DNA from 2 places in the Modestobacter lacusdianchii genome. Region 1 is predicted to be linked to the other one. Evidence: predicted binding sites of a transcription regulator. Region 1 holds the regulator's gene; the other holds the start of a gene.
What was found. The regulator LexA, encoded in region 1, represses DNA repair genes until DNA is damaged. The targets are predictions, from matches to a motif close to TCGAACANNTGTTCGA.
Positions count from the first base shown of each region.

Region 2: the regulator LexA is predicted to act here: its motif matches at 2,200-2,215, upstream of dnaB (replicative DNA helicase).

Region 1 is NZ_JBJJTJ010000003.1:149,336-155,051, reverse strand. It holds gene ACJTNH_RS03340 (ABC transporter permease) at 1-1,058, shown strand, start outside; gene ACJTNH_RS03335 (enoyl-CoA hydratase/isomerase family protein) at 1,055-1,843, shown strand; gene lexA (transcriptional repressor LexA) at 1,902-2,702, opposite strand; gene ACJTNH_RS03325 (LysM peptidoglycan-binding domain-containing protein) at 3,008-3,586, shown strand; gene nrdR (transcriptional regulator NrdR) at 3,867-4,418, shown strand; gene ACJTNH_RS03315 (vitamin B12-dependent ribonucleotide reductase) at 4,522-5,716, shown strand, end outside.
Region 2 is NZ_JBJJTJ010000028.1:7,519-13,234, forward strand. It holds gene rpsF (30S ribosomal protein S6) at 1-269, shown strand, start outside; gene ACJTNH_RS17065 (single-stranded DNA-binding protein) at 272-766, shown strand; gene rpsR (30S ribosomal protein S18) at 869-1,105, shown strand; gene rplI (50S ribosomal protein L9) at 1,117-1,563, shown strand; gene dnaB (replicative DNA helicase) at 2,291-3,661, shown strand; gene ACJTNH_RS17085 (hypothetical protein) at 3,675-3,800, shown strand; gene ACJTNH_RS17090 (hypothetical protein) at 3,936-5,716, shown strand, end outside.

The DNA of each region.
Region 1 (5,716 bases):
GGGCGCCCACCGGCTTCCAGACCATCCCGACCGTGCTGCTGAGCCTCATGCAGTTCCCGCCCCGGATCGAGGCCGCGGCGGTCATCTCGGTGCCGATCCTGGTGATCATCGCCGCGCTGCTGCTGGTCCAGCGGCGCCTGGTCGGCGGCCGGAAGTTCACCGTGATCGGTGGCAAGCCGGGGCGTCAGGAAGTCACCCGCCTCGGGCCGGCGGCGCGGGCCGCCGGGCTGGCCTTCTGCTCGCTGGTCGTCGTCCTCAGCATCGTGCTGCCGTTCGGCATCCTGCTGGCGACGTCGTTCCGGGAGGCGCTGGGCCGGCCGTTCGGGGCGGACAACTTCACCCTGACCGGCAACTACGAGCAGGTGTTCAGCCAGCCACTGATCACCGCGGCGATGGGCAACAGCCTCCTCCTCGCCCTCGCGGCGACGGTGATCGCCCTCGCTCTCGCGCTGCTGGCCTCCTGGCTGGTGCACCGGACCCGGGCCCGCAGCAACGCAGTGATCGCGCCGGCGATGGCCGCGCCGCTCGCCTTCCCCGGCGCCGTCCTGGGGATCGGGCTGATCATCGCGTACGCCGCCCCGCCGTTCGGGCTGGGCGGGTCGATGTCGATCCTGCTCATCGCCTACGCGGGCAGCGCGCTGCCGCTCACCTTCGCCTACGTGCACGCGGGGATGGGGCAGATCGGCGCCGAGGTCGAGGAGGCCTCGAGGAGCCTGGGCGCCTCGTGGGCCCGTACCTGGCGGAGGATCACCGTCCCGCTGCTGCGCCCCTCGTTGCTGGCGGCCGGGCTGCTCAACTTCGTCCTGCTCTTCCGGGAGCTGGAGATGTCGGTGTTCCTCTACACCGGCGCCAACCCCACCATCGCCACCGTCCTCTACAACCTGTCCAACGAGTCGCTGTACCAGCGGGTGGGCGCCCTGTCGGTGGTCATCCTGCTGATCAACATCGTCGTGGCGGTCATCGCCATGCGCCTGCTCGACCGCCGACCGGGTGAGTCCGTCCGGCGCCGTCGCCCCGCTCCGTCCCGCACCCCCGCACTCTCGGAGGAGAACGCATGACCGTGACCACGACCGACGTGGGCCCCGGGGTTCAGCTGCGCTACGAGACCCCGCACATCGCCGTCCTGACGCTGGACAGTCCGCCGTCGAACACGTTCAGCTGGGAGAGCCGGCGGTCGTTCATGAGGGCGCTGGACGTCCTCGACGCCGACGAGCAGGTCCGCTGCCTGGTGATCACCGGCGAGGGGCGGGCGTTCACCGCGGGCGCCCACCTCGGTGAGGACCAGTCGATGACCGACGAGCAGCTCACCGACTATCTGGCCGAGTTCGGCCGGGTGCTCAACGGCGTGCAGCACTTCCGGACGCCGGTCGTCGCCGCCATCAACGGCCCGACGATCGGCGGGGGACTGGAGTTCGCCCTCTGCTGCGACATCAGGATCGCCTCCACGGACGCCTTCTTCGTCGCGGCCGGCGTCAACGTCGGGCTCATCGTGAGCTTCTGGCGGCTGCCGCGCGTCGTGGGGCTAGGGCCGGCGAAGGAGATCCTGCTGACCGGGGCCCGGTACACCGCCCAGCAGGCGCTGAACTGGGGGCTGGTGACCGAGGTGCACGAGCCGGCCGACCTGATGGACGCCGCGCTCGCCAAGGCCCAGCGGATCGCCACCCGGGCTCCGCTGTCGGTCGAGGTCACCAAGCAGGCGGTCACCGGCGCGTTCGAGATGGACTTCGCTCAGGGGCAGGCGCTGCAGACCCAGCGCTTCCTGGAGATGTTCCGGACCGAGGACCACCAGGAGGCGCTCCGGGCGTTCTTCGAGAAGCGGGACGGGGACTACCAGCGGCGCTGAACGGCATTCCCCGAGACGGCCGGCGACCCCGCGGGGTCGCCGGCTGTCGACAGGTGGGTCAAACCCGGCGGAGCACCGTGACCACGCGGCCCAGCACGGTGGCGTCGTCGCCGGGGATCGGCTCGTAGGCGTCGTTGTGCGGCAGCAGCCACACGTGCCCGTCGCGGCGCTTGTAGGTCTTCACCGTCGCCTCGCCGTCGATCATGGCCGCGACGATCTCGCCGTTCTCCGCGGTCGGCTGCTGGCGGACGACGACCCAGTCGCCGTCGCAGATCGCCGCGTCGACCATCGAGTCGCCGGCCACCTTCAGCATGAAGAGGGTGCCCTCGCCGACCAGCTCCCGCGGCAGCGGGAACACGTCCTCCACGGCCTGCTCCGCCAGGACCGGACCACCGGCGGCGATCCGGCCGACCAGCGGCACGTACGTGGGGCGGGGGGTGGCGGCCTCGTCGAGGCCGCTGCCGGCCCCGGCGCCGGCCAGCGCGGCCGGGTCGGCGGCGGGCGCCCCGGGGGTGTCGCCGGGCAGCCGGACGTCGAGCGCGCGGGGCCGGTTCGGGTCGCGCCGCAGCCAGCCCTTGCGCTGCAGCACCGACAGCTGGTGGGCCACCGACGAGGCCGAGGACAGGCCGACGGCCTCGCCGATCTCCCGGACCGAGGGCGGGTAGCCGCGCCGCTCGATGGAGTCGCGGATGACCTCGAGCACCCGGCGCTGCCGCTGGGTCAGGCCGTCGCCGGCCTCGCCGCGGTCGGGGAACTCGCGGACCGCCGCGCCACCACCCGCGACGGCGTCGTCGTCCGTGGCGCGCGTGCGCCGGGAGGAGCTCGCGCCGCCGTCTGCTGTCGGGCCGTCGGCCGCCATGTGTCCTCCTCGTCCGGCTGCCGGGGCAGCGTCTCCGGGTGCCTGTCGACCGGGGCGCCCGGCCGCCGGGCCGGTGGCCGGGCAGGGCGGCCCCGTGTCGATCGCAGGTGCACCGTAGCGGGTTGCACCGGTGTAGTTCAAACAGGTGTTCGAAGAAATCCGGTGTCGAGGGGTGGATCTGTCACTGCCGTGCGGTAGACATCGCACAGACGTTCGAGTCGAACAGGCGTTCGAGTGCACCACCTGGTCGCCCGGTCCCTCGGTCGTCGTCCCGTCCGGCACAGTCAGACAGCAGGAGCGTCCCGATGGTCAGCCCGCAGCGCAGCCTCACCGCCTCCACCCCGGCGTCGTCCCGCCCGGGTCCGGTCCGGCCGGCCTCGGCCCGCCCGGCGCCGGCCCGTGCCGTCGGGGTCCGGGGTGCCCAGTCCGTCGCGCCGGCCGTCGCCCGGCGCGACCCGGCCAGGCCGGGTGGTCGACCCGTCCGGGTCGACGGGGTCGCCGCGGCCCGTCCGGTGCGGGGCGGGTGCGGGCGCGACGGGTCCGCCACCGGCAGGGTCGCGGGGGAGTGGCCGCCGTACGACCTCGGTCCGGCGCCACTGCGGCTGACCGACCGTGGCCGGCGGGTGGCCGCCGGGCTGTCGGTCGCCATCGGTCTGTCGATCGCTGCGGCCACCGTGGTCGTCGTCGAGCTCGGTGACCGGGACGGCGGCCTCCGGCTGGCCGGTTCCTCGACCGTCGTCGTCCAGTCGGGGGACACGTTGTGGTCCATCGCCCGGGAGGTCGCGCCGGAGGAGGACCCGCGGGCGGTGGTCGACGCGATCGTGGAGCTCAACGGGCTCGACAGCGTCGACCTGCTGCCCGGTGCGGAGCTGGAGCTGCCCTGACCTGCCCGGCAGTGGCCTCAGGGCTGGGTGGCAGTGGCGCTCCACGCCTGGTGCGGACGGGGCGGACGCGACGGAGGAAGACGACACGCCGCCCCGGGGTTGCGTACCTGTAGGGGTCGGGAGCTAACCTGACCCCAACATCTTGTGTGACAGAGATGTAGTTCTCATCCACAGGCGCTTCCCCAGGTCAGTCCCAGGACATCCACCGGATGTCCCCCGGTCGGTCCACAGGGAGCGTCGGACGGTCGCTCTCGCGGCCCGCCGATCGAGGAGGTGCCCGGTGCGCTGTCCCTTCTGCCACAGCCCTGACAGTCGGGTCGTCGACTCGCGGGAGACCGACGAGGGGGCGACCACCCGTCGTCGTCGGTCCTGCCCGGTCTGCGGCCGCCGGTTCACCACCGTGGAGGAGCCGGTGCTCGCCGTCGTCAAGCGCAGCGGCGTCAGCGAGCCCTTCGACCGCAACAAGGTCATCGCCGGGGTGCGCCGGGCCTGTCAGGGCCGGCCCGTCGACGAGGCTCAGCTGGCCGTCCTCGCCGCCAAGGTCGAGGACGCCGTGCGGGCCACGGGGTCCGCCGAGGTGCCGAGCAACGAGGTCGGCCTGGCCATCCTGGGCCCGCTCCGCTACCTCGACGAGGTGGCCTACCTCCGGTTCGCCAGCGTGTACCGGTCCTTCAGCTCCGCGGCCGACTTCGAGAAGGAGATCGCCGAGCTCCGGCGGCTCCGCTACGGGGCCACCGGCCGCCCCGAGTCCGACTCCACTGACCCGGAGTCCACCGACCCCGCTGACGGGGCCCCGCCCGGCGACGCCGCCGGGCCCGCCCCGTCCCGCTGACACCGGCGCCCGTGCCGTCAGCAGCACCGACCACCGCCTCCCGACGCCCATCGACGTCGCAGCCACCACTCGCACACCCGAACGCCTTCCAGGGGAGCACGCCTTGACCGAGACAGCCGACCGCGTCGCCACCAGCCGCAACCGCCGCACCGCCGCCAAGGCCCCCACCCGGGGCAAGGGGCTGAAGGTGAAGCGCGTGTTCACCACCGCTGGTGTGCACCCCTACGACGAGGTCGTCTGGGAGCGCCGCGACGTCGTCATGACCAACTGGCGGGACGGCTCGATCAACTTCGAGCAGCGCGGGGTCGAGTTCCCGGCCGAGTGGAGCATCAACGCCACCAACATCGTCACCACGAAGTACTTCCGGGGTGCGGTCGGCAGCCCGCAGCGCGAGACCAGCCTCCGTCAGCTCATCGACCGCGTCGTGCTGACCTACGGCGCGGCCGGCCGCGAGCACGACTACTTCGCCAGCGAGGCCGACGCCGAGGTCTTCGAGCACGAGCTGACCTGGATGCTGCTGCACCAGGTGTTCAGCTTCAACTCGCCCGTCTGGTTCAACGTGGGCACCGCCTCCCCGCAGCAGGTGAGCGCCTGCTTCATCCTCGCGGTCGACGACACGATGGACTCGATCCTGAACTGGTACCGGGAAGAGGGCCTGATCTTCAAGGGCGGCTCCGGCGCCGGCCTCAACCTCTCCCGCATCCGCTCCTCCAAGGAGCTGCTCTCCTCCGGCGGCACCGCCTCCGGCCCCGTCTCCTTCATGCGCGGCGCCGACGCCTCCGCCGGCACGATCAAGTCCGGTGGCGCCACCCGCCGCGCGGCGAAGATGGTCGTCCTCGACATCGACCACCCCGACATCGAGGAGTTCATCGAGACCAAGGCGCGCGAGGAGGACAAGATCCGCGCGCTGCGGGACGCCGGGTACGACATGGACCTGGGCGGCAAGGACATCACCAGCGTCCAGTACCAGAACGCCAACAACTCGGTCCGGGTCAACGACGAGTTCATGCGTGCGGTCGAGAACGGCACCGAGTTCGGCCTGCGCGCCCGCTCCGACGGCTCGGTGATCGAGACCGTCGACGCCCGTGAGCTGTTCGGCAAGGTCACCAAGGCCGCCTGGGAGTGCGCCGACCCGGGCATCCAGTACGACGACACGATCAACGACTGGCACACCAACCCCGAGACCGGGCGGATCAACGCGTCCAACCCCTGCTCGGAGTACATGAGCCTGGACAACAGCTCGTGCAACCTGGCGTCGCTGAACCTGATGAAGTTCCTCAAGGACGACGGCACGTTCG
Region 2 (5,716 bases), on a different contig from region 1:
TGATCATCCTCGATCCCGAGCTCGAGGAGCGGACCATCGCTCCCAGCCTGGACCGTTTCCTGACCGTCGTCACCAACTCCGGTGGCACCGTCAAGACCGAGATCTGGGGCCGCCGTCGGCTGGCCTACGAGATCAAGAAGAACGCCGAGGGCATCTACGCCATCGTCGACATCCAGGCCGAGCCGGCCGCCGTCGCCGAGCTGGACCGTCAGCTGAACCTCAACGAGTCCATCCTGCGCACCAAGCTGATGCGGCCCGAGGTCCACTGACCATGGCCGGCGAGACCGTCATCACCGTCATCGGGAACCTGACGGCCGACCCGGAGCTGCGGTTCACCCCGTCCGGCGCCGCCGTCGCCAACTTCACCGTCGCCTCCACCCCCCGCACCTTCGACCGTCAGTCGCAGGAGTGGAAGGACGGCGAGGCGCTGTTCCTCCGGTGCAACGTCTGGCGTCAGGCGGCGGAGAACGTCGCCGAGTCGCTCACCCGCGGTTCGCGGGTCATCGTCTCGGGCCGGCTGAAGCAGCGTTCCTTCGACACGAAGGAAGGCGAGAAGCGCACCGTCATCGAGCTGGAGGTCGACGAGATCGGCCCCTCCCTGCGGTACGCCACCGCCAAGGTCACCCGAGCTGCCCGCAGCGAGGGTGGCGGCGGCGGTGGGTTCGGCGGCGGCGGCAACAGCGGCGGCGGTGGCGGCTTCTCCGGTGGCGGAGCCAGCGACCCCTGGTCGACCCCGCCGGCGTCCTCCGACGAACCCCCTTTCTGATGAAGGACCCCCTCGCCCCCCACGCCACGCTCCGCGCGGCGCGGGGCCCTGCGAGGGGGCCGAACAAGACATCTCTGAACGCCTCTCTCAGGAGAACCCCACGTGCCCAAGCCTCCCCCCCGCAAGATCAAGAAGAAGGTCTGCCAGTTCTGCAAGGACAAGGCGACCTACATCGACTACAAGGACACGACCCTGCTGCGGAAGTTCATCTCCGACCGCGGCAAGATCCGTGCCCGCCGCGTCAGCGGCAACTGCAGCCAGCACCAGCGTGACGTCGCCGTGGCCGTGAAGAACAGCCGCGAGATGGCACTGCTGCCCTACACCTCCACGGCGCGCTGATCATGAGCACCATGAAGCTGATCCTCACGCAGGAGGTCACCGGTCTCGGGTCCTCCGGCGACACCGTCGAGGTCAAGGGCGGGTACGCCCGCAACTACCTCCTGCCCCGCGGGCTGGCCATGCTGGCCACCCGTGGTGCCGAGAAGCAGGTGCAGAGCCTGCGCCGGGCCCGCGCGGCCCGCGACGTGCGCACGCTCGAGGAGGCCCAGGCGGTCGCCGGTCGGCTCTCCGGGCTGACCGTCACGCTGCCCGCCCGCTCGGGTGACGGTGGCCGGCTCTTCGGCCGGATCACCACCGCCGACGTCGCCGCCGCGGTCTCCGCCGCCGGTGGCCCGGAGCTGGACCGCCGCCGCATCGAGCTGCCCAGCAGCATCAAGAGCGTCGGCACCCACACCGTCACGGTGCGGGTCCACCCGGAGGTCACCGTCCCGGTGACCCTGGACGTCGTCGCAGGCTGATCGAGGCGCCCCCTGAGGGGGCGTGCACCGCCCACGAGGGGCGTCGGACTCCGGTCCGGCGCCCCTCGTGGCGTTCCCGGGTGGAGCGGGCTGAGTCGCCGCACCCCGTTCTCCACAGCACCACCCCAGCAGGTTGGACCCGGACGCCGCTGCAGCTCCCCAGGAGGCCGCAGAGAGGTCCGGTGGACCCCCGCTGACCGGGCGCCGGTGTCGACACGGCGGCCGGCCCGCCCGTGGACGGCAGGTGAACCCCGCAGCCGTCGGGAGTGCCGTGCGCACGACGGTGCGGCGGCGCCGCTGTGGTGCAGGGCACCGGGCCAGGTGTCGCCGGTTACGCGTGTGACCAGGGAGGATCCCGCGACACGCCCGGGAGGTCGGGGGTCCGGCGAGTTGCCGGATTTCTTCCGTCCACACCCTGGGCACGGCCGCTGCGCAGGTGACGGGCGGGTGGCGGCGACACGACGACCGCGGGTCCCCCGCGGTCTCCACACGGTGACCGCCTCCGTCCACCGACTTGTCCACAAGTTGTGCAGAAGGGCGTGCACAGCGGTGTTGGACGCGGGCCCCGCCCGCTTCCTAACGTCTCCCCCAGCCACCGCCGGGCGCGAACTGTCGGCGCCCGGTGGTAGCTGTTGTGCGAACAGCTGTTCGAGCTGTGCGAACGAGTGGGACGCGTCGCGCAGGGGCCTCCGGCCCCGGGGCGCGACGGGACGAGGGGGACATCAGCGTGGCGGTCGTCGACGACATCAGCAGGCCGAGGGTCACGGCTCCGGAGTACGACCGGCAGCCCCCGCAGGACGTCGCCGCGGAGCAGTCGGTGCTCGGCGGCATGCTGATGAGCAAGGACGCGATCGCCGACGTCGTCGAGGTCCTCGCCGGCCCCGACTTCTACCGGCCGGCCCACCAGGTCGTCTTCGACGTGATCCTCGACCTGTACGGCCGCGGTGAGCCCGCCGACGCGATCACCGTCGCCGCCGAGCTCAACCGCACCGACCAGCTGTCCAAGATGGGCGGCGCGGTCTACCTGCACACGCTGATCGCCTCCACCCCGACCGCCGCCAACGCCGGCTACTACGCCGCGATCGTCGCCGAGCAGGCCGTCCTGCGGCGCCTGGTCGAGGCCGGCACCCGCGTGGTCCAGCTGGGCTACGGCGCGGCCGGCGGCAAGGGCGACGTCGACGACATCGTCGACCGCGCGCAGCAGGAGATCTACGACGTCACCGAGAAGCGGATGAGCGAGGACTACTCCCGCCTCGAGGACGTCCTGCAGCCGACGATGGACGAGCTGGACGCGATCGCCTCCCGCGGCGGCACCGCCCGCGGTGTGCCCACCGGCATCCGCGACCTCGACGAGCTGACCAACGGCCTGCAGGCCGGCCAGATGGTGGTCATCGCCGCCCGCCCCGGTGTCGGCAAGAGCACCTTGGGCCTCGACATCGCCCGCTCGGCCACGGTCAAGCACCACCTGCCCGCGGCGATCTTCTCGCTCGAGATGAGCAAGCACGAGATCACCATGCGGCTGCTGTCGGCCGAGGCGAAGGTGCCGCTGCACCACATGCGCGCCGGCACCCTCTCCGACGAGGACTGGTCGAAGCTGGCCCGCCGGATGGGCGAGATCGCCGACGCCCCGCTCTACATCGACGACTCCCCGAACATGACGATGATGGAGATCCGGGCCAAGGCCCGGCGGCTCAAGCAGCGCAACGACCTCAAGCTGATCGTCATCGACTACCTCCAGCTGATGACCTCGGGCAAGAAGGTCGAGAGCCGCCAGCAGGAGGTCTCGGAGTTCTCCCGTGCGCTGAAGCTGCTGGCCAAGGAGCTCGAGCTGCCGGTCATCGCCATGTCGCAGCTGAACCGTGGGTCGGAGCAGCGTCAGGACAAGAAGCCGATGCTCTCCGACCTCCGTGAGTCCGGCTCGATCGAGCAGGACGCCGACATGGTGATGATGATCCACCGCGAGGACATGTACGAGAAGGAGTCCCCGCGGGCCGGCGAGGCCGACATCATGCTGGTCAAGCACCGCAACGGCCCCACCGCGAACGTCACGGTCGCCTTCCAGGGCCACTACAGCCGCTTCGTCGACATGGCGAACTGACCGGCCGTTCCCCGTGCCCGCACTCGTCGAGCCGACCACCCGGCTGCACGCCGCCTGGCTGACCGAGCACCGCGAGTGGGGCGAGGGCGTGCACGAGGACGGCGCGGGTCTGCGCCCGAGGGTCGACCTCGCCGGCTGACGGCCGCAGCCGTGTCGCCACGCCGGGCCGGGGCGTCCCGGCACGGCGTTGGCCTGGCGCTTCCCGTGATCGCCTTGTGATCTGAGCCACGCTCACGTACCAAGAGGTGTCACCCTCACCCACCTTGGAGTTCGCGTGCAGCAACGACGCTGGCGCCGGACGACCGTCTCGGTCCTCGGCACACTGGCCCTCGCGGCCACCATCTCGGTCACTGCGGCACCGGCCTCGGCCGCTGCAGTCCGCCCCGAGGTCCTCTCGCTCTTCCCCTCCGACGAGCTCACCGTGCGGGACCGCTCCCAGCTCACCGGGCTGCGGGTGGACCTGCCGCTCGACCAGTGCCAGGGCGCCGACGTCAACGCCGTCCGCTGCGGCCTGGACATCGAGCTCAACAAGCTGGACGGCTTCGACCTCGACCCACGGCTGGCCATCCAGTTCGACGGGCCGGTCGACCCGGCGGCCACCGCGGAGCGGATCAGCATCCGGCAGACCCGTGGCAGCTTCGAGGTCGGCGTCGACCGCGTGGTCTGGGACCCGGCGACCAACACGCTGTACGCCCACCCCGAGCGCCAGCTCGCCCCGGGCACCACCTACCGGCTGCAGCTGCGTGCCGGCCCGCAGAACAAGGGCGTGCTGGACACCTTCACCACCCACAGTGCCACCGACGGCCTGCTCGACATCCGCCAGCAGATCGACAGCGGCTCGGCCGCCACGTCGGCCGGCATCCCCACGCGCGGCCTGCAGGTCGAGCAGGTGTTCACCAAGGACGCCGGCACCACCGTCGGCCTGCGCGTCGATGCCGCCGCCGCCCCCGGCGTCACCGGCCCGCTCAGCCCGACCACCTCGGTGGCCGCCCTGCCCGACGGTGCCCGGCTGGTCTTCGGCTCCTACCTCGCGCCGTCCTGGCTGACCGACGACGTCGTCATCCCGCCGACCCCCACCGGTGACGCCGGGCCGCGGGTCGTCGAGAGCGAGCGGCTGCCCTTCGTCGCCGTCCTGCCGCCTGGCGCGACGCCCGCCCAGGGCTGGCCGACCGCCGTCTTCGGGCACGGCTTCGGCAGCTCGACGGCGGCGGTCTTCGCCGCGGCGCGCACCAACGCCACGCAGGGCCTGGCGACCATCGGCACCAACGTGGTCGGCCACGGCTTCGGGCCGGAGAGCGCCTGGGTGGTCACCAGCGGTGGCCGGACCGCGGAGTTCCCGTCCTACGGCCGCGGCTTCGACCAGAACGGCGACGGCGCCATCGCCGCCACCGAGGGCTCGTCGGCCACCGGTCAGTCGGCCGCCCAGACCAACCGCGACGCGCTGCGGCAGACCGCGGCTGACGTCATGAGCCTGGTCCGCGCGCTCGGCGGCACCGACGCCGACGGCAACGGGACCGCCGACCTGGCCGGCCGGGACGTGACCTACTTCGGGCAGAGCTTCGGCGGCATCTACGGCACCATGGTCGCCGGTGCGGACCCGACCGTGGCCCGTGCGGTGCTCAACGTGCCGGGCGGCCCGATCACCGAGATCACCCGGCTGTCGCCGACCTTCCGGGGCTCCAGCGCCGCGCCGGCGCTGGCCGCGGCCGGTCTGCTCAACGGGGGCCCGGGTGGGCCCTTCACCGAGGAGCTGCCGTTGCGCGACGACCCGCCGGTGACGGCGGACTACCCGGGCGCACTGGCCATCCAGCAGTACCTGGCCGACGCGACGTGGCTGGCCCGCTCCGGTCAGCCGGAGACCTACGCGCCGCTGATCCGCCCCGACCGGGCGATCGTCCAGGTGGCCTTCGGTGACCGGACGGTGCCCAACCCGACCTCGTACACCATCGTCGACGCGGGCAACCTTTTCGGGCGCACCAGCCTGTACCGCAACGACCGGACGCCGGCCGCGGCGGAGAACCCGCACAGCTTCCTGACCTCGCCGCTGGCCGCGAA